Linked DNA regions of Spartinivicinus marinus. The protein of the gene in region 1 binds, or shares a complex with, the protein of each later gene. Links are inferred from orthologs where the notes say so. Each region holds a gene or a part of one and is shown in the gene's direction. Other genes may lie near its edges. The genes, in order: dnaN, holA, dinB and dnaX.

Region 1 (7,312 bases):
ATAGCTTTGTGGAAGGTAAGTCAAACCAACTTGCTTTAGCAGCAGCAAGACAAGTGGCAGAGAACCCAGGTGCTGCATACAATCCATTATTTTTATATGGTGGAGTTGGCTTAGGTAAGACTCACTTGATGCATTCAGTTGGTAACTTTCTAGTCAAACAAAATAATCACGCGAAAGTTATTTATCTACATTCTGAACGATTTGTTGCTGATATGGTGAAAGCCTTACAGCTAAACGCAATCAATGACTTTAAACGCTATTATCGCTCAGTTGATGCACTATTGATTGATGATATTCAGTTTTTTGCTGGTAAAGAGCGCTCACAAGAAGAGTTTTTTCATACTTTCAATGCTCTTTTAGAAGGTGGTCAGCAAATGATCCTTACTTGTGATCGCTACCCAAAAGAAATTAATGGTTTAGAAGAACGCTTAAAGTCACGTTTTGGCTGGGGGTTGACAGTTGCTGTTGAACCTCCTGAGTTGGAAACGCGAGTTGCCATTTTAATGAAAAAAGCAGAGCAAGCGAAAATTGACTTACCCCATGAGTCGGCTTTTTTCATTGCACAGCGAGTGCGTTCTAATGTCCGTGAATTAGAAGGTGCACTAAAGCGGGTAATTGCTCATGCTAACTTCTTAGGCCGTCCCATTACTATCGACTTGATTCGTGAATCCCTCAAAGATTTGTTGGCACTTCAAGATAAGCAGGTCAGTATTGATAATATCCAGCGAATGGTCGCTGAGTACTATAAAATAAAGATGGCTGATATTTTATCAAAACGTCGTAGCCGCTCTGTTGCTAGGCCACGACAGGTGGCGATGGCTTTATCGAAAGAGTTAACCAACCACTCTTTGCCTGAAATAGGTGATGCATTTGGTGGGAGAGACCATACGACAGTTTTACATGCTTGCCGTAAAGTGAAAGAACTGACTGAAACCGATTCAGAAATTAGAGAAGATTACAAAAATTTGCTCCGGTCATTAACGACTTAGAAATTATTATAGTGGTTTTCCTGTTGACGACTTTTGTATGAGAAGGAAATGATGAAATTTACTATTACCCGGGAAGCTTTACTTAGGCCTTTACAAATAGTAGCTGGTGTAGTGGAGCGAAAACATACGTTTCCGGTTTTGTCTAATGTGTTGTTAGTAGTTGAAGACAATCAGTTATCGCTAACAGGAACTGACTTGGAAGTAGAATTCATTGGTCGGGTTCCACTTGAGTCATCTGCTCAACCAGGAGAGATCACTGTTCCTGCTCGAAAGCTTATGGATATTTGTAAGTCATTACCTGATGAAGCGGAAATTGAAGTTAAACAAGACGATCAGCGAGTTTTGGTTCGTGCTGGTCGTAGCCGTTTCACCTTATCATCATTACCTGCCACTGAGTTTCCTAATATAGAAGAAGGTGAAAGTGCACATTCTTTTTCTGTTTCTCAGGCAAAACTTCGTCGCTTAATTGATCGAACTGCATTTGCCATGGCACAACAGGATGTTCGTTATTATTTAAATGGTATGCTATTAGAGTTACGTCCAGGTGAATTACGTGGTGTAGCTACTGATGGTCATCGTTTGGCAATGTGTACAGTCGAGGCTGATATTAATAATGCTGATTTACACCAAGTAATTGTGCCACGTAAAGGTATCTTGGAAATGGCGCGTTTACTGACAGGTGGTGATGAGCCAGTTAACATAGTCTTAAGTAATAATCATATTCGTGCTCATACGGGTGACTTTTCATTTACTTCAAAATTAGTGGATGGCAAGTTTCCTGATTATCAACGTGTTCTTCCTAAGGGTGGGGACAAAATTTTAGTTGGCGAGCGTCAAGTACTGCGTCAGTCTTTAAACCGTGCTGCAATTTTATCTAATGAAAAATACCGTGGTGTTCGGTTGTTGATGGACAATAATGCGTTGACGATTATTGCCAATAACCCAGATCAAGAAGAAGCTGAAGAGCATGTTAATGTTCAATATGATTCAGAACATCTGGAAATTGGTTTTAATGTTGGCTATTTACTTGATGTGTTATCAGTTTTATCTGGTGATCAAGTAAAACTGACATTGTCTGACTCCAATAGCAGTGTACTACTGGAAGAGCTTGAAGATGGAGATTCTACATTTGTAGTAATGCCTATGCGGATGTAATGGGTTTGTATTGATAATACTGCATGAGCATTTCCCGTTTATCAGTTTCCAACTTAAGAAATCTACGTTCTGTTAACCTAGAGTTTGCTACTGACATTAACCTGTTTATTGGAAAAAATGGCAGTGGCAAAACCAGCTTACTTGAATCTATTTATTTACTTGGACTGGCTCGTTCCTTTCGAAGCACTAAGCTTAAACCAATTATTAACTCTCAGTCTCAAGAGTGTACTGTTTTTGCTGAACTATCAGTAGGACGTAATCGAAAGCTGCCATTAGGGTTAAAAAGGAGTTTATCTGGAGAGCTTATGATTCGGTATGCAGGTGAAAAGGTTCGCACTGTTGCACAACTTGCACAATTATTACCGATACAAGTCATTAACCCAGATACTTTTCAGCTATTAGAAGGAGGCCCAAAGTTAAGAAGGCAGTTTCTTGATTGGGGAGTGTTCCACGTGGAACATCTCTATATGGAACACTGGCGACAGGCGCAAAAATGCATAAAACATCGGAATAGTCTACTCAGACGTGATAAAATATCACCAACCGAATTAAAAGTTTGGAGTGAATCTTTAGCTAACTTAGCCAGTAAAATTGATCAGCAACGCCAGCTTTACATTGATCAATTTGTCCCAGTTTTTAATGAAATTGTTTCTCAGTTAATCGATTTACCGGATCTATCACTAAGCTACTACTCTGGTTGGGATAAAAAAGTAGAGTTGCTTGATTTGCTTACATCAAATTTTGATAAAGAACAAAATCAGCATCGCACTTTATATGGCCCACATCGTGCAGATCTAAAGGTGAAAGTTGATGGTCTGCCAGCTGATGAAATACTTTCAAGAGGACAATTAAAGCTAGTGACAGCAGCATTAAAAATAGCGCAAGGTTTTTTATTTAATAAGTTTACTAACCAGCAGAGCATCTATTTGATCGATGATATTGCAGCAGAGTTAGATAATGAAAAGAAAAATAAGCTGTGTCAGCTTATTGAAGCAATGAATTGCCAAGCATTCATAACATGTGTTGAAGAGTCATCTTTAGATTATGAATGGCATGAAACAAAAGATGTAAAGATGTTTCACGTGGAACATGGGCAAATCAAACCAGTTGATAGGGCCGATAAAGGCTGAAAGTTATCCTTTCAAATCAGGAGTTATCGTGTATGACCACAAGTTACGATGCATCAAATATTAAAGTTTTAAAAGGCTTGGATGCAGTTCGTAAAAGACCAGGAATGTACATTGGTGATACGGACGATGGTACTGGTCTTCACCATATGGTTTTTGAAATTGTAGACAACTCAATTGATGAGGCACTTGCAGGGTTTTGCTCAAAAATTGATATCATCATTCACCCAGATAACTCGGTAACTGTTAAAGATAATGGCCGTGGAATTCCAGTAGACATCCATGAAGAAGAAGGGAAGTCTGCAGCTGAAGTTATCATGACTGTATTGCATGCTGGTGGTAAGTTTGATGATAACACTTATAAAGTTTCTGGTGGTTTACATGGTGTAGGGGTTTCTGTGGTAAATGCATTATCCAGAGAACTTCGCTTAACAATCCGTAGACATGGTAAGGTGCATCAGCAAATTTATGATCATGGTGTATCGAGAGAGCCGTTAACCGTCATTGGTGATACTGACTACTCAGGAACAGAAATACAGTTTTATCCTTCAGAAGAAACCTTCACCAACATTCACTTTAGCTACGATATATTAGCTAAACGTTTACGAGAACTATCTTTCCTTAACTCTGGTGTTTGTATTCATCTTAAAGATGAGCGTAGTGGTAAGGAAGATGAGTTTAAATACGATGGTGGATTAGAAGCATTTGTTGAGTTTCTTAATCAAAATAAAAACCCCGTTAACAAAGTATTTCATTTTACTACTCAAAGAGAAGATGGCATTGGAGTAGAAGTTGCCATGCAATGGAATGATGGCTTCCAGGAAAATATTTACTGCTTTACTAACAATATTCCTCAGAGGGATGGTGGTACACACTTGGCAGGTTTCCGTGGAGCGCTTACCAGAACGCTTAACTCATATATTGAAAAAGAAAATCTAATGAAACAAAAAGTTAACACTACTGGTGATGATGCCAGGGAAGGGTTAACTGCTATTATCTCTGTTAAAGTACCTGATCCAAAATTCTCTTCTCAGACTAAAGATAAGCTGGTTTCTTCAGAAGTTAAATCTGCAGTAGAGCAGGAAATGAATAAACTTCTTTCTGACTATCTGCTTGAAAACCCTCAAGAGTCGAAGTCTATTGTTTCTAAAATGGTTGATGCAGCACGGGCTAGGGAAGCAGCGCGTAAAGCAAGAGAAATGACGCGTCGTAAAGGGGTGCTGGATATTGCTGGGTTACCAGGCAAACTAGCAGATTGTCAGGAAAAAGATCCAGCGTTATCTGAACTCTATATTGTGGAGGGTGATTCCGCTGGTGGTTCGGCTAAGCAAGGGCGCAACCGTAAAACACAAGCAATCCTTCCACTGAAAGGTAAAATCTTAAATGTTGAAAAAGCACGCTTTGATAAAATGCTTTCTTCAGCTGAGGTTGGCACATTAATTACAGCTTTAGGTTGTGGTATTGGTCGAGAAGAGTTTAATCTCGAAAAATTACGTTATCACAACATTATTATCATGACTGATGCTGATGTTGATGGCTCGCATATACGAACACTATTACTTACTTTCTTCTTTAGGCAAATGCCAGAGTTGATTGAGCATGGCTATGTCTATATTGCTCAGCCTCCTTTATACAAGGTGAAGCGTGGTAAGCAAGAGAACTACATAAAAGATGAAGCTGCCTTAGATGATTATTTAATACAGGCAGCCCTAGAAAATGCTGCACTATATGTAAATGAAGATGCTCCTGGAATTGGTGGTGTACAGCTAGAAGAGTTGGTGAGTGCACATCGTAAAATAGAGTCTGCCATCAATAAGCTTTCGCAGCTTTACCCTTCAGAGGTATTGAAGAATGTTGTCTACAGTGAAACAGTTGCTGAAGAGGGACTGAAAAATGAGCAGCTAATAACAAACTGGGCTGCAACTCTAAATAAAGCACTGGAGGTAGAAAGTAAGTCTGGAAAGCTCTATAAAGTTGAAGTGCAGTATGATAAAGAGCATCAAGTATGGCTGCCAGTAGTTAAGTTAACCCATCATGGGGTTGATTATGACTACCCTCTGTCAACAGAGTTCTTTATCTCCAATGACTACCGTAATATGGTCAAGCTTGGGGATAAACTCTCTGGCTTACTAGAAGAAACTGCCTATGTTGCTAAAGGTGAAAGGAAACAACCTGTAGACAGCTTTGAAGCTGCTTTAGATTGGCTGATGAAAGAAACCACCAAGCGCTTTACCATTCAGCGTTATAAGGGTTTGGGTGAAATGAACCCAGGACAGCTATGGGAAACAACAATGGACCCTGAAGTAAGGCGGATGCTAAAAGTATCAATTGAAGATGCTATTGCAGCTGACCAAATTTTCACTACTTTGATGGGGGACCAGGTAGAACCAAGAAGAAACTTTATAGAAGATAATGCGTTAAGAGTAACTAATCTTGATGTGTAAATAAAAATAATTCTTTAATTAAAAACAAAAAATGGAGCTAATCAAAGCTCCATTTTTTTGCAGCTTAAAAAATATTAAGAAATCCTAATTTTCCTTCTATACTTACATATTAATCTTGTCTTTAGTTTTTTCACTAATGAACAACAGTCTTCTAAAGAACCCTGCTCAAATCAACTCATCGCCATTTAAAATAAAGAAAATTACGACTACATTTGGAGTATAGTAGTTTTGTTTTAAATTAATATGCTGTTTAAAATTATAGTATTTTTATATTACACAAAAACAACAACAGCCTCTGGGTAGATAGGGCAAATCAAATGTTAAAATTTATTATTGTATTAGTTGTAATAATTGCTGTAGGGGTTGGAGGCGCGCAGTTTTACATAACATATAAAGTTGACAAGTTTTTAGAGCAAATGAGTAGCTATGCCGCAATGACAGGGGCTGACTTTTCCTATAAAGATGTTCAGACAACCTATGATGGCGCTGTGGAAGTTAAGGGTGTCAGCATAGACTTTCCAATACCTAAAGAAAATGAAAAGTTTAGCTCAACAACTGATTTGGTAAGAGTTAAGTTTCCCTCTTTGTTAGATATTATCCAGCTTGGCTATAAAAATATGAAAGAGCTACCTGCAAGTGTGCAACTACAGGTAGAGGGTACTCGCTCATCACCTCTGGATAACGATTTACTTAATAGACAGTTGACACCCAATGCAGCGTACAAGTATCCATTTTATATGAAAGCAACAGAAATGGGGCTTGATGAAATTGTTGCAGATTTTTCAGTGGGCTATTTGCATGATGCATTTACGGCAGGAGTAAATTTTGATATTGACTATAACGTACGAGGGCTAGGTAGTTATAATATAAACTTGAAAGTAAAAAATATTAGCTCTTTAGAACCTAGAGCTTTAATGATGCAAGATCCACAGCTGCAATTGCTTACATTTAATTATAATGACGAAACGTATAATAAATTATGGGTAAAAAATTGCCAGGAAAAAAATAAAATAACTGCTGATCAGTGTATATCGGATGAGCTTGATCGGTTTAATAAAAGGCTTTCCAGAGACTTCCAATTAAGTTTTTCAGATAAGTTTGAATCTGAAATGACAAAATATATGAAAAACTCTGGCTCAGTAAAAATAAGCATAGACTTAAGTGAGGGTTCGAAGTCATTAATGCAAGCTATGGAGTTGGCTGAAGATCCGTTAGAGTTACTTGTCTATCAAAATGTTATTCTTTCAATTAATGGAGAATATATACAGCCGATTTTTAAACCATTAAGTGAGGAAGAGATTGCTGAATCAAAAGAAGCTATAAAACAAGCTATAAAGCAATCTGACAAACCAATAAAGAAAAAGGAAAGGAAAAAAATAGTATTAAAAGTTTATGATGACTATAAGCAATATATTGGTAAGAAAGTATTATTAATAACAGATAAAAGAAAGCAGTATGTTGGTACTGTTTTAGATGTAAAACCTGAAGGTATAAAAATTAAAGTTCGGTTAGAGAAAGGAGATACATTTACTTACCGCTTATCTTATGATCGGATTAAATATGCGGAGGTGTATCAAGCAGAGCCCCTTTATCGTTA
Region 2 (7,385 bases), 1.0 Mb from region 1 along the record:
AATTTTACTGCCTCTCCATGTTTCCCTATCCCAGTGGACGGCTACATATGGGACATGTTCGTAACTACACCATTGGTGATGTGATCAGCCGATTTCAACGGATGCAGGGTAAAAATGTACTGCAACCGATGGGCTGGGACGCATTTGGCCTACCAGCGGAAAATGCAGCAATTCAACATAAAGTCGCCCCCGCCAAATGGACGGAAGAAAATATTGCCTACATGCGAGATCAGCTAAAAAGCTTAGGTTTTGGTTACGATTGGTCTCGTGAATTAGCTACTTGCCAACCAGACTACTACAAATGGGAACAATGGTTTTTTACCCGCCTTTTTGAAAAAGGGTTGGTGTACAAAAAAATGGCTACCGTCAACTGGGACCCTGTAGATCAAACTGTGCTGGCCAATGAGCAGGTTATTGATGGTCGTGGCTGGCGCTCAGGTGCTTTAATTGAGCGAAAAGAAATTCCCCAATGGTTTGTCAAAATCACTGATTATGCGGATGAATTATTGGCCGATTTAGAGCAACTACCTGACTGGCCAGAGCAAGTCAAAACCATGCAGAAAAACTGGATTGGCCGCTCTGAAGGAGTAGAAATGCAGTTTCAACTGGCAGCCCCAGTTGCAGATGCCCCAGCCGATTTTTCAATTTATACCACTCGCCCTGACACCGTGATGGGTGTTACCTATGTAGGCCTTGCAGCAGAACACCCCATCGCTTTAGCGGCAGCAAAAAATAATCCTGAATTGGCCAGTTTCATTCAAAAGTGTAAACAAAACACAGTGGCCGAAGCTGATATGGCCACTATAGAGAAAAAAGGGATAGATACAGGCTTAACCGCTATTCACCCTATTACTGGCGAACCGGTTGCCGTTTGGGTAGCCAACTTCGTCTTGATGGACTACGGCTCAGGTGCAGTAATGGCTGTGCCAGGCCACGACCAGCGAGACTGGGAGTTTGCCACTAAATATGGCTTAACCATTAAGCAAGTCATTAAGCCCGAAACTGACGATTCTGAGTGTGACCTGAGCAAAGCCGCCTTTACTGAGAAGGGGGTTTTAATCAACTCAGATCAATTTGATGGCCTGAATTTCGAGCAGGCATTTGAAGCCATTGCCAACTTTCTAATTGAAGCAGGCAAAGGCAGCAAGCAGGTTAATTACCGCCTAAGAGACTGGGGTGTTTCTCGTCAACGCTACTGGGGTACACCTATCCCTATGGTTCACCGCAACAATGGCGAAGCTGTCCCAGTCCCTCTAGAGCAACTACCCGTCGAATTGCCTACTGATGTCACCTTAGATGGCGTGCAGTCACCTATTAAAAGTAATCCTGAGTGGGCTAAAACCACTGACCCAGCAACAGGTGAAGCTGCTACTCGTGAAACCGATACCTTTGATACCTTTATGGAGTCATCCTGGTATTACGCCCGCTACTGTAGTGCCAAATTTAACGATGGCATGCTAGACAAAGACAAGGCCAACCATTGGCTGCCTGTCGACCAGTATATTGGAGGTGTTGAGCACGCAGTTCTGCACTTATTATATGCACGCTTTTTCCACAAACTGCTGCGTGATGAGGGCTTAGTTAGCAGTGATGAGCCATTCAAGCGTCTGTTGTGCCAAGGCATGGTACTGGCTGAAACCTATTACCGTGATGACAAAGGCGGCAAAATCTGGATTTCACCACAAGATGTTGAAGTTGAACTTGATGACAAAGGGCGTCTGATTAAAGCAACGCATAAGGTCGATGGCCAGCCAGTTCATTATGACGGTATGAGCAAAATGTCGAAGTCAAAAAATAATGGCATCGACCCACAGGTAATTATCAGCAAGTTTGGTGCTGATACTGTCCGCTTGTTTACTATGTTTGCTGCTCCACCTGAGCAATCATTAGAATGGTCAGATGCTGGTGTAGAAGGGGCTCACCGTTTTCTAAAACGTGCCTGGAAACAGGTTTATGAACATGCAAGCCGAGGCCCAGCTGACAAGGTAAATCCTGCTGAGCTAAGTGACTCGCAAAAAGATTTACGCCGGAAAACCCATGAAACCATACGCGATATTACCAATGACTTTGCTAACCGATTAACTTTCAATACCGCTATTGCCAGGGTCATGGAGCTGGTTAATGCATTAGCAAAATTTGAGGATAGTTCCCCTCAAGGTCGTGCAGTTGCCCAAGAAGCCCTTGAAACCATGGTATTAACCTTAGCGCCAATTACACCTCATATTGCGCACAATTTATGGCAAACACTAGGCCATCAAGGAGCAGTAGTTGATGCCACTTGGCCTTCAGTTGATGAAAGTGCATTAACTCGTACCACTCTACAGTACGTAGTTCAAGTCAATGGTAAAGTCAGAGCCAAAATTGAGGTTGCTGCTGATGCTGATAAATCCAGTGTTGAGCAAACGGCCTTAACAAGTGAAAACGTGCAAAAATTTATTACGGATAAAACTGTACGCAAAGTGATTGTTGTTCCAAACAAACTGGTCAATATTGTGGTCGGCTAAGCCGACCTGTTTATTTAGGAGTAAGCTATGCGGATTACCCTGAACAACCTGTTAGGGAAAGCATTAATAACAGTGATGGCAGCCACTTTAATGACGGGCTGCGGCTTTCAACTACGAGGCTTAGTTGAAGTAGCACCACTACTATCCACCTTAAAAGTAACTACCCCTGATAATTACAGTCAGTTTAGTCGCAAGCTCGTCCATAGCCTGGAAGCTAATAATATCAGCGTGTCTGACCAAGCGCCTTATACACTTAAAGTGCTTAGCAATGAGCAAGAAAGAAAAGTAGCCAGTTTTTCTGGAAATGCTCAAGCCGCAGAATACCGGGTAAGATTAACCAATAAATACCAACTGGAAAATCGCTCTGGACTGGTAATTATTGGCCCATTCAAAGCACAAGCAGAGCGAGTATTTCTTCATGAGCCTAATAATGCAGCTGCTTCAGCAAGTGAAGAACGACTTATTACAGAAGAATTGGATAAAGATATTATCCGTCAAATTCAGCTACGCTTAGCCGCACTTAGCAACACTGATATAGAAAATGCAGAAGCAGAAGCCGAGGCAAAAAAACTAGCAGAAGAGAAAAAAAAGCAGCCTTTATAAATTAACCTTTTTGGCCTGGTAATATATCAGGCCTACAGTCCCGCCATGAAAATTCGTATTGATCAATTACCCTCCCATTTAAAACCCCTTAAACCTATTTACTTAATAGCCAGCGACGAGCCTTTACAGCAAATAGAAGCCGTTGACCAGGTTCGTGCAGCTGCCCGCAATCAGGGCTTTACTGAGAGAGAATTATTTCATGCTGAAACTAGCTTTGACTGGGACCTGCTACTTGAGTCAGCCAATGCGCTATCATTATTTGCTGATCGAAAACTGATAGAGTTGAGAATCCCTAATGGAAAACCTGGTGAAAAAGGCAATAAAGCACTTGAAGCCTACTGTCAGAACCCCTCCCCTGACAATATTTTATTAGTTATCACTCCAAAACTAGATGGCGCTATTCAACGCAGTAAATGGTTTAAAAAGCTCGACCAACTAGGTATTTTCTTACCTATTTGGCCAGTTGAGCCCAGTCGTTTACCAAACTGGCTGAAGCAGCGATTTCAACAAGCAGGCCTCTCAGCCTCCCCAGAAGCGATTGAGCTACTGACAGATCGTATTGAAGGAAACTTACTAGCTGCTTCCCAGGAAATAGAGAAGCTTAAGCTGCTGGCTATTGATGGTAAAGTCACAGCGACTCATATTACTGACTCTGTTTCAGATAGCGCACGTTATGATGTATTTGGGCTGGTTGATGCAGCATTACAGGGTGATATAAGGCACTGCCTAAGAATTATTTCAGGGTTGAAAGCTGAAGCCTCAGAAACCACGCTTATTTTATGGGCTCTCACTAGAGAGGTTCGCAACCTATCAGAGTTTAGTTACTTAGTACATCAAGGAAACTCAGTTGACCAAGTTTGTAAACAATTAAAAATTTGGCCAAAACGCAAGCCTCTCATTCAACAAGCTGCTCGACGCCATAGAGAAAAAGACTTCCGGTCAATGCTGCAACATGCGGCTGAGATTGATACGGCAATTAAAGGGCTAATCAAAGAAAATGTCTGGGATGAATTAACTCAACTGACGTTAAAGCTGGCAGGTGCTCAGATATAAAAAGATCACAAAGTTAAAAATAAAAAAGCCCTCGAAAACGTTTTATTTTGAGGGCTTTTTTTGTAATTTAAAACGCCCTTAGATAATCATATCCTCTTTGGCTTGCAGGTCAGCATGATAAGAAGAGCGAACTAGAGCACCGCTGGCCACTTTATCAAAGCCTAATGACTTAGCAATTTCTGCCAACTCTGCAAACTCATCTGGATGAACAAAGCGATCCACAGGCAAATGATGACGACTAGGCTGTAAATATTGGCCTAACGTGATCATTTCAATCTTATGCTCACGCATATCATGCATCACTTCAATTACTTCTTCTTTAGTTTCTCCCAACCCCAGCATAATGCCTGATTTGGTTGGCACATGGGGTACCCGCTCTTTGTAGCGCTTTAATAGATCCAGTGACCAGTGATAATCAGAGCCAGGGCGAATTTTCCGATACAGACTTGGTACAGATTCAAGGTTATGGTTAAACACGTCTGGTGGTGTTTCACCTAAAATATCCAAGGCTACTTCCATTCTGCCACGAAAATCTGGTACTAAAACTTCAATTTCCAGCTTCGGGCTTCTTGCTCTGGCTTCACGGATACAATCAGCAAAATGCTGGGCCCCACCATCACGCAGATCATCACGATCTACAGAAGTAATTACCACATACTTTAAACCCAGGTCAGCAATAGCAGCAGCAAGATGAGCAGGTTCACTTGCATCCAGCTGGTTCGGACGGCCATGAGCCACATCACAGAAAGGACAGCGGCGGGTACAAATGTCCCCCATGATCATGAAGGTTGCTGTACCACCACCAAAGCACTCACCTAAGTTTGGGCAAGAAGCTTCTTCACACACCGTATGCAGCTTGTGTTTGCGCAGCAACTTTTTAATACGGTCTACTTCAGGTGAAATTGGCATTCTGACTCGCAGCCAATCTGGCTTACGAGGCATGTTTTCTTTTTCAGTTGGGATTACTTTTACAGGTATACGGGCAACTTTTTCAGCACCACGTAACTTTACTCCACGCTCAACACGTACTGGCTTTTTCTTAGCAGGCGGCATTGGTTGCATATCTGTCATTTGCTAATCCCAATCTGTATTTGTTTCAGTTTGAGCAGTACTACCATGAGTCACCACCCTTGTGTACCCCAGCCGTTGTTGCAGGCCTTGCTGGATAATAGCACTCACCTCACCAAGGGTGAGCTTTGGCCTGGTTAACAACCCTGCCATATCAGCCATTTTCATACCTGCATAACCACAAGGATTAATACGAGCAAATGGCTCTAAATCCATATTCACATTTAAGGCAAAGCCATGATATGAACAGCCTCGTCTTACCCTCAGACCCAGAGAAGCTATTTTCGCACCATTAACATAAACACCAGGTGCATCAGGCTTGGCAGCAGCCTCAAGATTAAACTGAGCCAATGTATCAATTAATGTTTGCTCAATTAGTGTAACTAACTCTCTCACCCCACAGCCCAGCCGTTTTAAGTTCAGTAGTAGATAACCTAGCAACTGGCCTGGACCATGATAAGTCACTTGACCACCACGATCGGCCTGAACAACAGGGATATTTCCTGGCAGTAGCACATGCTCTGTTTTACCAGCCTGACCCTGAGTAAAAACGGGGTCATGCTCTAGCAACCAAACTTCATCAGCTGTTTCAGGCTGCCTACTCTCTGTAAACTGTTTCATCAGTTGAAACACATCAGAGTATGACTGCTGACTGAGATAGCGAAAAATAAGCGGCTGATCTGCTGGTGCTTTCATAAATGCCTCTTGTCTATAGCACCATCGCCACGCGACCACTGGCTTTTAGCTCTTCAAATATAGCTTTTAGCTGGTCTTCCCCAGTCGCAGTAATCGTGACATTAACAGCCTGGTATTTACCCTTGCGACTATCACGAATGGCTGCTTTGCCACTGAAACTAGGGTCATGTTTTTTCATAACATCAATAACAAACTGCTCAAAGTCAGTAGTTGCTACACCCATTACTTTAATTGGGTAATCGCATGGAAACTCTATTTTAGGAGGTGTCTGACTTTTATCTTGTTCAGTCATATATCAACCAGCAATGCTCTCTCGCTATGAGACTGTCGTAAAAGTTAGCGGACAAGGGTTTCTTCAAACTATTGTCCCGCTAAGGCTATTAGTTAGTGCAGATAATCTGCCTATTATACATCCGTCTAGCCAGTCAAGAAATCTTATTAGCCAGCGTTAGTGCTTACTTAAGAAGCTTTTTATTCACAATAATAAACTTTGTTTCCTATTGTAAATTTTTTTACCTAAAGCACAAGCACTCATCACTAAAGCAAAGCAAGAAACTGATTTGAGTTAACTTTAGTATGGCCATATACGAAACAGGCCCTCATTAAGAGGGCCTGGGCAAGGAGGAGGAAGGGCTAATCCGTGAATAGCTGGAAAAAAAACAGTCGTAGTTGATCCCACAGTTTCTTGAAAAAACCAGCCTCTGCTACTGACTCCAAAGCAACTAAAGGCACTTCTCTGATAAGCTGGTCATTTAAAGAAATCTTTACTGCCCCAAGTGGCTGACCTTGTTCAAGTGGTGCTTCAATTACAGCGTTAACTTCCATTTCAGCCTTTAGCGCTTTCGACTCCCCTCTTGGGATTGTCACCACTAAATCTTCAGCAACACCGACTGATACACGATTGGCATCACCTTTCCAGACAGAGACTTTTTCTAGTGAAGCCCCTGCTGACTTAACTTTTACATTTTCAAAAAAGCGGAACCCATACGTCAGCAGCTTTTGACTTTCTGCTGCCCGTGCTTTTGAGCTTTTGGTTCCCATTACCACTGAAATAAGCCGCTGATTTTCTTTTTTAGCCGAAGTAACCAGACAGTAACCAGCCTCTTTGGTATAACCAGTTTTCAGCCCATCAACTGCTGAGTCTCGCCATAATAGTGCATTACGGTTGGCTTGGCGCTTTAAAGGCTTTCCTGTACGTTTATCAACCCCATACTGAAAATACTTTTCAGAATAAACACCATACCGCTCTGGGTAGTCGTAAACAATAGCTTTTGCCAGCTTGGCTAGGTCTCTTGCTGTCGTATAGTGATTCTCTGCTGGCCAGCCAGTTGCATTAACAAAATGGGTATTAGCCATCCCCAGTTTGGCCGCAGTAGCATTCATTACATCCGCAAACGACTCTTCACTACCTGCAATATGCTCTGCCATTGCTACACTGGCATCATTACCAGATACAATAAT
Region 3 (7,386 bases), 1.9 Mb from region 1 along the record:
ATTGAATTGTGCTGGGATAATGGCACGGTAATAGAGGTGCAAATCAATCCATTATTTGGCGGAGGGTTTGTTTCTACTTATACAGATATTACGCCTTTCCGACGCGCAGAACAGGTATTAAAGGAAACCAATGAGTCTTTGGAAATAAGGGTACAACAGCGCACTGAGGAGTTATCCACACTTAATCTTGCACTAATGCAGGCTAAAGCAGAAGCAGAGCAAGCTAATCATAGTAAAACACGGTTTTTAGCAGCAGCCAGTCATGACTTAATGCAGCCCCTAAATGCGGCTCGCCTGTTTGCCGCTATGCTAACCCAACAGTTAAAAGACACAGAATATGAACAAACAGCAAATCATTTGGATAGCGCCTTAAAAAGTGCAGAAGGTATTTTATATGACTTGCTAGATATTTCGAAACTGGATGCGGGGGTTACAACAGCCAACAAAAATGTGTTTAGTTTGGCTGAGCTATTTCAGGAGTTAACCATTGAGTTTTCTGCAATGGCGCAAGAAAAACAGATAAGTTTTACCGTTGTTGTTTGCCATAGTTGCATTTACAGTGATAAACGACTATTACGACGGGTATTGCAGAATTATTTAACCAATGCTTTTCGTTACTCTCGTGGTCGAGTGCTACTGGGTGCGAGGCGGCAGGGTGCAATTCTCAGTTTGCAAGTATGGGATAATGGGGTGGGTATTCCTGATCATCAGCGGGATATTATATTCGAAGAATTTAAACAACTGAATCATCATCAGCATGAACAAGCAGAAGGTTTAGGGTTAGGCTTAGCGATTGCCAAACGCATTGCAACTGTGCTTGAGCATAATTTATCCGTAGATTCATGGGTTAATAAAGGCACTGTATTTACAGTTGAAGTGCCAATACAAGCGCAAAGTGTTGTGACTTTGCCGTCTCAAAGCACTTCTACTAATAACTGGGTTAATACTTTAGCAGGTAAGCAAGTCATTTGTGTTGATAATGACTTATTAATTTTAGAAGGCATGATGGGGCTATTAGAAAAATGGGGTTTGAAGACAGTTGCAGCGCCTAACTGGCCATTATTACAAGAAGAGTTGGAAAGTGAGCCTGATTTTGCACCTGACTTGATTTTAGTCGATTACCACTTGGCAGACTCCACTAATGGACTGAAAGTAGTGGATAAACTGTGGGAGCACTATCAACAAACTATCCCAGCTATTTTGATTACGGCTGATAATGATGAAGGGGTAGTACAGCGAACAAAAAGTAAAGGTATAGGTTATTTAGCTAAACCGGTTAAGCCAGCTGCACTCCGTGCTTTAATGGCCAAACAGATAATGGAAGCAGAAGCAGCACTAATCATAGATTAAATTCAGTAGATTAAAATGCCCCGTTAGGAGGCATTTGCTGTATTAAGTTCAGGTAGTTTTACTGCTAGTTGCTTCATTAAAATGACTGCTTGGGTGCGATTACGAACATTGAGCTTTTTAAAGATAGCGGTAGCATGGGCTTTAATGGTAGCTTCAGAAACGCCTAGATCAAATGCGATTTGTTTGTTCAATAAACCCTCGGTCATCATTATTAATACTCGATATTGCTGAGGAGTGAGGGAGGCTAACTTATCCGTTACGTTATGAATTTCGGGGCTAGTGCTAGTTGTTTGGTTGGCATATTGTTCAGGAAGCCATATTTCGCCATTAAAAATACAAGTCAGGGCCTTATTAATCAGGGGTAAGGGGGCTGACTTGGGAATAAACCCCGCGGCGCCTTGATTCATCACCTGTTGGATAACACTTTGATCCTCAGATGCTGAGACAACAGCAACGGGTATAGCAGGATGGTGGCTACGCAAATAAATAAGTCCTGACAAACCGTCGGCACCAGGCATCATCAAGTCTAATAAAATTAAATCTAAATTCTGACATTGGCGCACTAATGTCTGCAGGCTTAGCATAGAGTCTGCTTCTAATAATGTTGCCTCTGGAAAACCTTGGCTTAAGGCTTGTTTTAACGCAGACCTGAATAAAGGATGGTCATCTGCAATGGCAATTGTATAAGGAGTTATCATCCTTCTTACCTCTAATATCGTGTCCTATCGCCAGTTAGTCCATGGGTAGTGAGTTTTGCTATGGTAAGCTTAAATAAACAAAGGTTACTACTTATAGACTATGGGGCACCTTTAACAATTCTCAGGATGCCCTTTTAAAGGCATTATGCGTTTTATTTTAGAAAATAGATAGTAGTGGGAATCGGTTTAATTTTGCAACAGTTTATCGTAAACCTAATTTAGTTGGTAACAAGTGTAGTGCAACGGAAAATTATTCATTTAGATTGTGATTGTTTTTTTGCCGCTATTGAGGTGAGAGATAATCCGCGACTAACAGGAAAGCCTGTTGCTGTCGGTGGGGCACCTGAAAAACGGGGGGTAATAGCAACTTGTAATTATGAAGCACGCCAATACGGTGTGCGTTCAGCTATTGCTTCTGCTTATGCGAAAAAACTGTGCCCTGAGCTGATTATTATAAACCCACGAATGTCGTATTATCGCGAAATATCTTGTTCTATTCAGACAATTTTTCATGAATATACGGATTTAGTCGAGCCTCTCTCGTTAGATGAGGCCTTCTTAGATGTGTCCAACAGTACCTATTGTAAAGGCAGTGCCACACTGATAGCAGAAGAAATTCGCCAGCGAGTCTATGATACACAACATATTACAATCTCTGCAGGCGTTGCTCCCAATAAATTTTTAGCCAAAATTGCCAGTGATTGGCGTAAGCCTAATGGCTTGTTTGTTATTGCACCAAACCAAGTCGCTGAGTTTGTGCTCAAGCTGCCAGTCAACAAAATATATGGGGTAGGTAAAGTGACGGCAGCAAAGCTGAAGGCAATGGGGATTGCAACTTGCGGAGATCTGCAACAGTTTTCGTTGGATACGCTGATTAATAAGTTTGGAATATTTGGTGAGCGTTTATATGAGCTAGCGCAAGGTATTGATCATCGACAAGTGCAGTCTATTAGAAGGCGTAAGTCACTTAGTGTAGAGCACACTTATCCAGATGATTTAGGCGACTGGTCAGCTATTCAAATACACATTCCGACATTACTAGCAGACTTAGAAGTAAGGTTGGCTCCCAAGCTGGGGGAAGGGTATGCCATCAGTAAGCGATTAGTAAAGATTAAGTTTCATGACTTTACCCAAACTACACTGGCAGAAGCTTGTCAGCCTCAATCTATACAAGAAGTGCTTACTGTTGATGATTATAAGAGATTATTTTCTAGTGCATTTCAAAGAGGTAAAAAGCCAGTAAGGCTCTTAGGCGTTGGCGTTGGTTTAATGGACTTGTATGAGAGGAACCCTGTTGAGCAGTTGGAGTTGTTTCCAGGAGGGACTTCTGATAAACAATGACACCCGCTTAACAATTAAGCAGGTGTCTTGCGCAAAAAGATCTGAATAATATTACCAAAATGTGCAGTTAAAGATGTTTAAGCTGCTCTTCAATTTCGGTGATTTTATTGCTAACGACCTTTTCTAGGTGTTTTAAATCTTGAAGAATTTTTTTCTTGTGATCAATTATTTCTTTGTCATGTTTGGTGACTCGATCTAATTCATCAACAACATGCCTTAAAATAGGCGAAATTTCTGTAACATCTTTATATTTGTGAGTACCGCTATCAACTAATACTGTTTTCTTTTGGCGGGGGTACTTAAACTTTTCACTACGGGCAAATAATGAGCCTTTTTCTTTTTTGTAGTAAATTTTAAGTATATCGTATTCTGCTTCTGAACGAAGGCTATAGCGATCGATATTTTCGATAGCTATAATGCCCATGCTTTTTAAATGATCGTACATAGTCCTACCTGATCTAATTGCTAAATTATTAAAGTTGCCTTTAATAAGTGTACTGCCTAACGGTCTTTTGTCACTCCGGACTAATACGAAAAATTATTTGGCGTTGATGCTAAGGGTACTTATAACGTAGGTAAGTTTAGCTAGTGAGTTGTTATTAGGGGACGATGCTAACGAGGAATATACTTATAAACCAGGACTCAGTCATAAGTGTTTGATGAAGAAACTATTGTGAAGAAATTACTGTGAAGAAACCACTGCTATCTTTTTGCGGAAGGAGCAGTAGTTTCTATTAGATAAAGGTGAAAAGCAAGTAATTACTTAATAACGAGTACACTTGTGTTGCAGTGTTCTACTACTTTAGCCGTAACCGAGCCAAGGAAAAAGTGATTTAGCTTGCTGTTATGGGTGGCAATGACTACCAGGTCGATATCGCTTTGGCTGATTTTTTTAAGAATTTTTTTATAAGCTTTACCTTCAGCTACATCTACTTCGTAATTGATCCCTTCAGGTAGTTGCTGTTTTGCATATTCGTTTAGTCGAGTTTGTAAGTCCGCTAATGCTTCTCGCATCACTTCCGTCGGGAAGTGGTTTGATACGATTGGCATATTAAAGCCAGGAATAACAGTGAACAGATGTAAAGTGGCATTATTCGACTGGGCAAGGAAAATGGCGGTATCGATTGCTTTTTGAGCTAGCGCAGTTTCATTTAAGTCGACAGGAAGTAAGATATTTTTATACATAGGACACCTTGAATAACTACCTCAGTGTTAGTCGGGCTTAAGTAGGCCTCACTAACGTAGGTAGAGAGGTTGTCAAAGTAGAAAAACTTCTGCAATGACATGTGTCATTTAAAAGCCAAACTTTATTGCTCTCTAGCAATAAAGTTTGGCCATGTTTTACTGCTCTGAAAAATGCTTAAGCAGTTGTTGATTGGTTCTGTTTTCGGCGGCGTTGCATTAAGAAAATACCGCCGAGCAATAATAATGCAGGAATAAACATCCACTGCTTATTGGGGCGGTCAGTATTTTCTTGCTCAATGCGTATAATTTGCCAGTCGAAGTCGACCCCTTGTCTGCCAATAGCAGAGCTAAGATCAACTGAATCAACTGTAACAGTTCCTTTTACGTCGTCAATGAGTAGCTCTAAACCACCGGCGCGAATCATTGCTTCACCACTATCACCTTTTGGTAAGCGTAAGAGAACGGTTTTTTCTTTATGCTGACCATCAATGGTTTCACCACCTACTCTCAGTCGAAGGTCTTTCCCTTCACCTACTTGCTCTGCCATTTGGTAGATTTCTTTGGCAGGGATGAAGTTAGTTGGCTCGTAGAGGTAGTCCCACCAGAAGCCTGGACGGAACAAAGTAAAGGCTACCAGCAATAAACCAACGGTTTCATACCAGCGGTTTTTTACAAACCAAAACCCTTGGGTAGCGGCAGAGAAAACTAACATAGCCCCTAGTGCGCTAAGTATCACTAGTGTCAGATCCAATGGGCCGCCAATGTCTATTAACAACAATTGTGTGTTAAAAATAAACATAAAGGGCAGGATAGCTGTGCGAATATCATAGATAAAGCCTTGAATACCGGTCTTGATCGGATCGCTTTGAGCAATCGCTGCTGCTGCATAAGCCGCAAGCCCTACAGGAGGTGTATCATCAGCTAATATCCCAAAATAGAACACAAATAAATGCACAGCAATCAGTGGCACAATTAAGCCGTTTTCAGCGCCTAAGGAGACAATGACAGGCGCCATTAAGCTTGAAACTACAATGTAGTTAGCGGTTGTGGGCAAGCCCATACCTAAAATTAGGCTGATAATGGCGGTAAAGATCAGTACTAATAAAATGCTACCTTGAGAGAGTAACCCAATCACCTCAGTTAGCTTTTGACCAATACCGGTTAAGGTTACAACGCCTACGATAATACCGGCTGCCGCCGTTGCCACACCAATTCCGATCATGTTGCGTGCGCCAGTTGCAAAGCCAAGCATTAAATCACTAAAGCCGAGTTTGGTTTTCTCCCGAAGTTCTTTAGCGTAATCACTTACAGTGGCTGTGGTCGTTGCAGCGCTTGCTTCACGCTTGTGAGCAAAAAATACCTTCAATGGCCGATGGGTAACCACTATAAAAATCATAAAGACAGTTGCCCAAAAAGCAGATAAAGAGGCAGATAAACGCTCAACAGTTAAACACCAAACCAAAATCACGATGGGTAATAGAAAGTACAGGCCACTTTTAACAGTAGGGCCAACAGGTGGCATTTCAATGACATCCTGGTCTGGATTTTCTAAATGAGGGGCCGGGTATTTAGTGGAATAAGCTACCAGTGCAACATAAGCAATAAATGTGATCGCACCTATTACCCAAATGGCAGCATCGCCCAGTAATGATTTAGACCAGCCAATGCCATAGTAAACAATCAGGCTTAATGCACATAGGCCAAGAATTGTGCCTATAAAGGTAAGCAGTGACTGTACTAAAGTTGGTTTGTAAGGCCTTGGTAATCCTTCCATGCCGGATTTTAGTGCTTCCAAGTGCACAATGTAAAACAGCGCAATGTAAGAGATCAGTGCAGGCAAAATGGCATGTTTGATGACTTCTATATAATCAATACCTACGTATTCCACCATCAAAAAGGCTGCAGCCCCCATAACTGGTGGTGTAAGCTGACCATTGGTAGACGCTGCTACTTCAATTGCACCTGCTTTGCTGGCGGGGAAGCCAACTCTTTTCATCAGGGGAATAGTGAAAGTACCCGTTGTTACCACATTGGCAATAGAAGAGCCGGAGACAATGCCACTTAATCCAGAAGAAACAACAGCTGCTTTGGCAGGCCCACCTTTTAAGTGTCCCAACAGTGAAAAGGCGACTTGAATAAAGTAGCTGCCTGCACCTGCTCGATCAAGCAATGCACCAAAAAGAACAAATAAGAATACGAAATCGGTAGCAACGCCTAAGGCGACGCCAAACACACCTTCTGATGTAATCCAAAAATGGGAAAGGGCTTTTTGTAAGCTGGCACCTTTATAGGCAATAACATCTGGCATGTAGGGGCCAGCAAAGGTGTAAACCAAAAATACACCCGCCACAATCATTAAGGGTGGCCCAAGTGCTCGCCGGGTTGCTTCCAGTAACAGCAGCATACCAATACCAGCTGTCACTAGGTCAGCTGTTGTTGGTGCACCTGCACGATTGGCTAGGTCATCTTTGAATACTACCAAGTAAAGCGTACATGCGACCCCAACAAGGGCAAAAAACCAATCCTGAATAGGGATGTAGTAACGCGGTGATCGTTTAAATGCGGGGTAAGCGGTAAAGGCCAAAAATAGCGCAAAACCTAAGTGGATAGCTCGTGACTCGGTGCTGTTGAATAAGCCAAAACTGAAGTCTTGAGTGATATTGTTGTATATAAACGTGTTAATGCCGCTGGGTAACGGGGAAGCAATCCATAACTGGAATAGCGACCAACAGATAGGGACCAGTAACAGCACATAAGCAGGAATTCCTCTTGGTGCTCTGGCTCCACTATCAGCTTCGGCGATCATTTGCTC
Region 4 (7,424 bases), 2.7 Mb from region 1 along the record:
AACTTGTGATGAACTAAAAATGAAAGCCAGTGGTGTACAGAGAAAAAGGTAAGCGACTACTCTCTTTCCACTGTTTGGGTAAGAATAGATTGTGAGTGATCACTCATTACTAAACTTGTCTGCTACCCTGGCAGACTCAAACACTATTTGTTCTTAAGCCTTATACCTCAGGCCTTGTTTTGCTCAGGTCCAATGTATTTAATTTTTGCTGAATGTAGATTCAGGATAAGAAAAGAAGAGGGGGCCTATCCTAAGGCGAATGAGTGAGTTAGGCAAGTGGAATTTAGCGTATACCCATGCAGCTTGTGACTGCATGGGGGGGAGGAAAGCAACTTGTTACAATACCGCGTTTAACTGCCTAGCACTTGCTTTGCCTGGGTGAGGTAATGCTGGCGGTCATCCAGGCCATTTAAACCACCGTTAATACGACGAGTAATGGTACGAATGTCGTCTTGATCAGCATAGCGATTTAAGTTGTTTCTATTCCAGTACCATCCAGCAGCATCTACGACAACAGTAGGATTTTGCGCAACCTCATCAGGCATACTAACTACATCGACACCACTGTCTTTTTTATAAGCTTGATAGTTTGATTTACCCGTCAGCTGGATAAAGCCGCGACCACGAAAACGCCAGCCATCACCACTGTTTTCATTGCCATTTCCCATGCGATTAGCATAAACTCGGTTGGCTATTTTTTCAGGGTTTCGGGCATACTGGCTAGCCAGATTGTCGTTGGGGAAATATTTACCAAACACCTGTATTAACGCGTCTTTACTGTAATTTAAGTTTTCACTGACATAGCGTAACCCACCACTTTCATGGGCAATTTGGGCAATAAAGTGGGCAATTCTCAGTGGTGTATTGATTTGATATTTATGAAGACAGCGATTAATTGCAGAACAGTAATGAGACAAAGTTTCTGCTTTAGTGCGGGGGAGAATCTTTTCTAGTTGTGACAAGCTAACGAGACTATCAGTCTCTGCTTCTTCGGTATCCACTGCATTTTTTACTGGCTGTTGCTTGACTGGTTGTGTTTGCTCTACATCAGGTATAATCAATTGTTGACCGATTTCTAGGCGATTAATGTCATCTAATTTGTTAGCTTTGGCGATTTCTGGATAGCGCATGGCATCACCGTAATATTGCTTAGCAATTCGCCCTAAGGTATCACCTGCTACTACCGTGTGCGTTAACATGTCAATGTCCTCCCTGGTTATCTCAGCAATACATCAGTCCACTGCTGTTGTATTTATTTGTTTGCGGTCCATTGATTCTTTTACATCATTATTTAATTGACCTGAATTGGATTAGCAGTGCTGAATTTACTGTTAAGCATAGACCTTATTTCTAAAACTGGTTAACTGGGCGAAGTGCTAGTTGATGTGATCTTTAGCTTGAAAAACAGCGGTTGTAGGGTAAAAAGCATACTCCAAACGGCTGGTATACCTATTAAACAAATCCATTGCATTTTAAAGAAACCCATTGAGTTGGGTTTCTTTCAGGTTTTGCTTGCTTCAGTAAGAGGTTTTTAATGTGTACGTTTAATAGGAAATTCTCGGGTGGCTTTCGATGAAATATTGGGTAGCTCACAATGGGTAACTTGCTGGCGGATAAACTGGCGAGCTAAGGGTAAGCTGGCAAAGTAAAAAGGTTGATAGCGACAGCTACGGGTATGGTCACGGTATTCAACATACACTACCCATAATGGCTTGCTATGACGCTTTGGTTGCTTAATCCACAGCTGGCTGGCCCAATAATAGAGCAGACAGTGATATTGTTGATGCTCAACATGACCAGCGAACTCAGCAAGTTCCTGTTGAGAGGTAATATCAGCAGGTTTGGGCAAGGGAGCAAAGGCACTTGCGCTATTGTGCTGAAAGAGGTGTTGATTGATCATCGTGTTCTCCTGCTACTTAAACAGAGAACTGACGTTTGGTTTGAGAGAGCCTATTTAGTTGCCTAGCCTTGATGCACGATTGCATCTCAATTGGGCCGTGGCCACATCTCCGTCACCGGAATCCACCTTGCTTAGGTTAGCAGGTTGGCAAGGACGTCAGTCCTATTCTTGATGTATGTCGATTCAGTTGGTAATAAGTTAACGTCTACATTTTTCTGTTAAGAGTCACTGAGTACTGCTTATGTCTTAAAGCTTTTTGTCTCTTGATTAAGGCGTTATGCCTATATTTTTATGTTAGCCAATGGCTATTTACCCAGAGCTCAATATAGTCAAACTTGATGTATAAAAATAGCACCAGTAGTCAATATTGTGAGGCTATTAAAGCAGTATCAATCTTGCAACTCAAGTATCCTTTCGTCTGATATCTGATAATAGAAATGACTTAATAATTAGGTTCTCCCTATTATCCTACAGGTGCACGTCCCTTAGTAAAATTTTAGGCGTAAAAGCAAAGTTTGATATACTGAGAAGTTTTATCTGTTGCGGTAGTAAAGTAGTATGCAACATCTCATCAATCAGCGACTTCAGGCAGCTAAATGAGCTATCAGGTATTGGCCAGAAAGTGGCGGCCAAAAACATTTAAAGCAATGGTTGGACAAAATCATGTACTCCAGGCATTAATTAATGCACTGGATCATGGCCGGTTACACCATGCCTATTTGTTTACTGGCACGCGAGGGGTAGGAAAAACTACCATTGCTCGTATTTTAGCCAAATGTTTGAACTGTGAAACGGGTATTAGCTCGGAGCCTTGTGGCCAATGCTCTGCTTGTCAGGAAATCGATCAGGGACGTTTTGTTGACCTATTGGAAGTAGATGCGGCATCCCGAACCAAAGTGGAAGATACCCGCGAACTGCTGGATAATGTGCAGTATGCCCCGACCCGTGGTCGTTTTAAAGTGTACCTGATTGACGAGGTACATATGCTGTCGGCCCACAGCTTTAATGCATTGCTTAAAACGCTTGAAGAACCACCGCCCCATGTAAAATTTTTGCTAGCAACGACTGACCCACAAAAATTACCAATCACGATTTTGTCTCGGTGTTTACAGTTTGGCCTAAAAAATATGCCACCAGAGCGGATAGTCGACTACCTGACAACAGTACTGGAGGCTGAACAGGTGGGTTATGAGTCAACAGCGCTGTGGCAAATAGGTCGAGCTGCGGATGGCAGTATGCGAGATGCACTAAGCTTGACGGATCAAGCCATCGCTTTTGGTAATGGCCAGGTGACAGAAGATAAAGTCGCTGCCATGTTAGGTACGATTGATCAGCGGCAGGTCTATCGAGTGGTAGCAGCATTAGCCAGTCAACAACCTGTTGCAGTATTAGCCGCCGTTGCACACTTAGCAGAATTTGCTCCTGACTACGCCAGCGTACTTGCAGATATGCTGTCGGTACTCCACCGGGTTGCGTTAGCGCAAATGGTACCGGATGCTGTCGATAACAGTCAGGGGGATCAGCAGCAGGTTTTGGCACTCGCAACAGCCATGACGGCAGAAGATGTGCAACTATTTTATCAGATAGGCTTGCAGGGGCGACAGGATTTAGCGATTGCGCCAGACCCGCGCTCAGGGTTTGAAATGGTGTTGTTGCGGATGCTGGCTTTTCGCCCTCAGCAGGGGCCGGTAATACCACCTACTCAGCCACTACCTGGTAATGAGGCCTTATCTACTACAGATAAACCTCATGATCTTGGCTCTCAGCCGAATCAAACCAGCAATGTTTCAACCACCAATACTTCAAGCAGTGCAAGCCATGTTGAAGCGACTACTCAGCCTGAGCAGTCCACTGAGCCACAGCCGTTAGAGACATCTCCTACACACACTGAATCAACCATTTCTCAACCGGCAGAAGACTCAACACCAAGCAATTCAATAGAAGATGCGTCTGCTAGTGCTGTACAAGTACCAGTGCCTGCTGCACATGACCCAGTTGTTGCCGAGCCTCCTAGCCAGCAAGTGACAGCTCAACCATCAAGGGCCTTGAACCCGGTGGCAACAGTCAATGAGTCGGTGGCTGAATTAGAAGCTTATCAGCAGTATTCTGAAGCGATGGTGCCAGACTACGAATACTCCACAGCCAGTGCATATCAGCAATCATCATCTGTTGTAGAGCCGCCAGTGACAAGTGCTACTCCAGCAGCTATCAAAAATCCTAAACAACCAGTGCCAGGGGTTGCCGCAAATACAGTAGATATACCAGTAGCGAATACCTCTGCACTTAAGCAGGCCATTGTGGATGAAAGGGAGCATGCTGCGGACTTAACTGTAACAGTGGCTCCTACTGGAACACCACTATCGACTACAGAAATGGCTGAACCTGCTCCCTCGGCGACTATGCTTAAAGAAGAGGTAGCAAAAACATTTACTTTGGACACCGTACAGCCGACAGACTGGCCACAGTTATACTCTCAACTGTCAATCAGTGGTGCAGCCAATGCCATTGCCCAGCAAATGGAGCTGGTCGAAATAACTGCTGGACGTTGGTATTTCCGCATTGCCAAAGAACATACTGTATTACTGAATGACAGTCAGATTCAGCGGGTGAGCCAGGCGCTATCGCATTATTTTGCCACTGAAATTCAAGTTTCACTTGATCAAGTGGTAGCAACTAAAGCGGAAACGCCAGCGGCTTATCGTGCCCGGAAGCGTCAGGAGCGACAAACTGCCGCAGAACAAAGTATTATTAGCGACCCAAATGTGCAGGCATTAATGCAGCACTTTTCTGCTACAATCGTCGAAAACTCAGTAATGCCTATCGACTCTTAAGCATTACTGGTATTGAGATTGACTTACATGAGGTTTTTATATGTTTAAAGGTGGTATGGGCAACCTAATGAAACAAGCCCAGCAGATGCAAGAGCAAATGCAAAAAGTGCAAGAAGAACTGGCTAATGCTGAGGTGACGGGTGAGTCTGGTGCAGGGTTGGTTAGCATTGTGATGACAGGCCGCCATGATGTTAAGCGAGTGAGTATTGATCCTAGCTTGCTGCAAGAAGATAAAGAAATGCTCGAAGATTTAATTGCAGCGGCGGTTAATGATGCAGTACGTAAAGTAGAAAAAAATAATCAAGATAAAATGGCCAACCTAACAGGTGGTATGAAATTACCTGAAGGTTTTAAGTTTCCATTTTAAGCCGTCAATGAGTTAGGGGGTAACACACACTTGTGGTGCCCCTCTCGTGCATTAGTCGACAGTTACAGCACACCTATGTCTTTTAGTCCTTTAATTTCTGAATTAATCGCTGCATTTCGCTGTTTACCCGGGGTAGGCCCCAAGTCAGCTCAACGGATGGCATTGCATTTATTAGAGCGTGATCGGCATGGCGCATTGCAACTATCCTATAGCTTGCAGCAGGCAGCCAATCAGGTAGGCAATTGCCAGCAATGCCGAACCTTATGTGAGACAACTCTTTGTCCCATTTGTAGCAGTAGTCGTCGGCAGCGAGAAACTATCTGTGTCGTTGAAACTCCTGCTGATGTATTGGCTATTGAGCAAGCAGGGGGGTTTAGCGGTTTATATTTTGTGCTGATGGGACACTTGTCTCCACTTGAAGGGATTGGTCCGGAGCAGCTGGGCTTGGATCAGTTGATTCAACGGGTAAAGCAAGACCAGGTTGAAGAGTTGATCTTAGCCACTAACCCTACTGTAGAGGGAGAGACCACCGCTCATTATATTGCTGACCAGCTTCAGGGACTACCGGTTAGCATATCAAGAATTGCGCATGGGATTCCGCTGGGTGGTGAACTGGAATATGTTGATGGTGGAACGTTGGCTCATGCATTAGCTGGACGTAAGCCCTGGCTAGTCAATGACTGATAGATTCCACTCAACCATTTCTCCTCTTTGGATTACGACCAATGAGGCCTTAGCCCAACATGCATTTGCCTGGTTAGAGCAGTCTCATTTAGCGTTGGATACTGAGTTTTTTCGTTGCCAGACGTTTTATGCTAAGCCTGGCCTGATTCAGCTAGCAACGGCTGAGCAGGTATTTTTTATTGATCCATTACAAGTCACTGATTTCGAACCTTTAGCTAAGGTGCTTGCAGCCTCACACGTCATCAAAGTGCTACATGCTTGCAGTGAGGACCTGGAAATATTTCAACAACTAACAGGGACACTCCCGGTGCCCTTGTTCGATACTCAGCTGGCCGCAGCATTTTCAGGATTGGGGCCATCGGTGGGCTATCAACGCCTGGTTACTGAGCTGTTGGGTATTCAGCTTGCGAAAGATGAAACACGCTCAGACTGGTTGCAGCGTCCGCTATCAGACGCGCAAATCACATATGCTGCACTAGATGTACACTACTTGTGGCAACTGTACCAGCCCCTGGTGAGCCAACTGAATAAGCTGCAACGGCTTGATTGGTTACAACAAGAGTGTCAGCAGCTTATTGAGCAGGCGGCTAATCCGCAACCACCAGAGCAGGCTTATCAACAGGTTAAACTAGCCTGGAAGCTGCGACGTAGCGAGCTGGCTATTTTGCGGAAGCTGGCAGCCTGGCGGGAAAAGGAAGTGAGAAAGCGGGATATACCTCGTCATCGTTTTTTGACGGATGATCAGTTATGGTGGCTTGCCAGAATTAAGCCCCGCAAATTGGTGCAACTGGATAAAGTGCGTGGGATTCGTAAAGATCAGGTAGCCCGCGAAGGGCGTACGATTTGTGGCATTATCGCTAAGTCATCGGCAGAGCCCGCAGACCGCTGGCCTAAGCGGTTGCCTAAGCCTTTGCCAAAATCGAGTAAATCGTTAATTACTCAAGTTAAAAAGCTAGCAGCAACGGTGGCAACAACACTTAGCCTGCCACCGGAATTGGTAATTAGAAAAAAACAGCTAGACGCATTAATCAGAAGTGGTTTATCCGATGGTTATTTTAACTGGCCTGAAAACTTACAACCTTGGCGTCGTGAGCTGCTGGGCGAGTCGCTACTGGTAGAATTAAGACAACTAGCAAAACAACAGCAATGTATTACTGTTATGAACAAACAAATTGTTTCTATATATAAAAGCCCTAATAAAGATGAAATGTATTTATATGTGGCAAAACAGGCGAAATTATCTGAAGTGCCTGAGGCTTTATTGCAATTATTTGGTAAGCCAGAACATGTGCTGGACTTGTTGCTGACTCCAGAAAAATCACTATCAAGAGCTGATGTTACTCAGGTGATGAAAGCAATTGATGAAAAGGGGTTTTATCTACAGATGCCACCTGCTAAAGAAGATTATCTGATTGAGTTACCTGAAGAGTTTTTATCTAAAGGAGACCCTGTGTAATGGCTAGGCCATTACCTTTTTGGCAGTCTAAACCTCTGTCGGCAATGAGCCAGACAGAGTGGGAGTCCTTGTGTGATGGTTGTGGACTATGTTGTTTGCATAAACTGGAAGATGAAGATGATGGAGCGGTTTATTATACTCAAATCAGTTGTCGTTGGTTAGACCATCAAAGTTGTCGCTGTCAGG

The links.
Region 2: the proteins of dnaN (region 1) and holA are in contact, whole or in part, in a cryo-EM structure (PDB 8GIZ), measured with the Escherichia coli proteins. The link is inferred for Spartinivicinus marinus from one-to-one orthologs.
Region 3: the proteins of dnaN (region 1) and dinB are in contact, whole or in part, in a solved structure (PDB 1OK7), measured with the Escherichia coli proteins. The link is inferred for Spartinivicinus marinus from one-to-one orthologs.
Region 4: the proteins of dnaN (region 1) and dnaX are in contact, whole or in part, in a cryo-EM structure (PDB 8GIZ), measured with the Escherichia coli proteins. The link is inferred for Spartinivicinus marinus from one-to-one orthologs.

Annotation. Positions count from the first base shown.
Region 1 is NZ_JAPJZK010000001.1:2,586,799-2,594,110, forward strand. What follows is about bases 257-3,092. They hold dnaN (DNA polymerase III subunit beta), read left to right. Parts: upstream 257-1,040; coding sequence 1,041-2,144; downstream 2,145-3,092. Other genes in these bases: dnaA (chromosomal replication initiator protein DnaA), read left to right, coding at 257-989; recF (DNA replication/repair protein RecF), read left to right, coding at 2,168-3,092. Outside these bases: more of dnaA, read left to right, coding at 1-256; more of recF, read left to right, coding at 3,093-3,274; gyrB (DNA topoisomerase (ATP-hydrolyzing) subunit B), read left to right, coding at 3,307-5,715; OQE68_RS11570 (LSm family protein), read left to right, coding at 6,033-7,312. UniProt on the Escherichia coli protein: Confers DNA tethering and processivity to DNA polymerases and other proteins. Acts as a clamp, forming a ring around DNA (a reaction catalyzed by the clamp-loading complex) which diffuses in an ATP-independent manner freely and bidirectionally along dsDNA.
Region 2 is NZ_JAPJZK010000001.1:1,562,360-1,569,744, forward strand. The notes cover bases 2,248-5,156. They hold holA (DNA polymerase III subunit delta), read left to right. Parts: upstream 2,248-3,152; coding sequence 3,153-4,160; downstream 4,161-5,156. Other genes in these bases: leuS (leucine--tRNA ligase), read left to right, coding at 2,248-2,504; OQE68_RS07205 (LPS-assembly lipoprotein LptE), read left to right, coding at 2,532-3,107; lipA (lipoyl synthase), read right to left, coding at 4,239-5,156. In the rest of the region: more of leuS, read left to right, coding at 1-2,247; more of lipA, read right to left, coding at 5,157-5,231; lipoyl(octanoyl) transferase LipB, read right to left, coding at 5,235-5,924; OQE68_RS07225 (HP0495 family protein), read right to left, coding at 5,938-6,216; OQE68_RS07230 (D-alanyl-D-alanine carboxypeptidase family protein), read right to left, coding at 6,558-7,385. UniProt on the Escherichia coli protein: Part of the beta sliding clamp loading complex, which hydrolyzes ATP to load the beta clamp onto primed DNA to form the DNA replication pre-initiation complex.
Region 3 is NZ_JAPJZK010000001.1:4,499,075-4,506,460, forward strand. The notes cover bases 1,428-4,337. They hold dinB (DNA polymerase IV), read left to right. Parts: upstream 1,428-2,285; coding sequence 2,286-3,389; downstream 3,390-4,337. Other genes in these bases: OQE68_RS20160 (response regulator transcription factor), read right to left, coding at 1,428-2,048; OQE68_RS20170 (DUF3461 family protein), read right to left, coding at 3,457-3,834; OQE68_RS20175 (universal stress protein), read right to left, coding at 4,149-4,337. Outside these bases: OQE68_RS20155 (hybrid sensor histidine kinase/response regulator), read left to right, coding at 1-1,350; more of OQE68_RS20160, read right to left, coding at 1,374-1,427; more of OQE68_RS20175, read right to left, coding at 4,338-4,574; OQE68_RS20180 (TRAP transporter permease), read right to left, coding at 4,750-7,386. UniProt on the Escherichia coli protein: Poorly processive, error-prone DNA polymerase involved in translesion repair and untargeted mutagenesis. Copies undamaged DNA at stalled replication forks, which arise in vivo from mismatched or misaligned primer ends.
Region 4 is NZ_JAPJZK010000001.1:5,274,559-5,281,982, forward strand. Bases 2,166-5,113 are described here. They hold dnaX (DNA polymerase III subunit gamma/tau), read left to right. Parts: upstream 2,166-2,496; coding sequence 2,497-4,731; downstream 4,732-5,113. Other genes in these bases: OQE68_RS23715 (YbaB/EbfC family nucleoid-associated protein), read left to right, coding at 4,772-5,098. Also shown: OQE68_RS23700 (LysM peptidoglycan-binding domain-containing protein), read right to left, coding at 351-1,199; OQE68_RS23705 (hypothetical protein), read right to left, coding at 1,532-1,900; recombination mediator RecR, read left to right, coding at 5,174-5,782; rnd (ribonuclease D), read left to right, coding at 5,775-7,238; OQE68_RS23735 (YcgN family cysteine cluster protein), read left to right, coding at 7,238-7,424. UniProt on the Escherichia coli protein: Part of the beta sliding clamp loading complex, which hydrolyzes ATP to load the beta clamp onto primed DNA to form the DNA replication pre-initiation complex.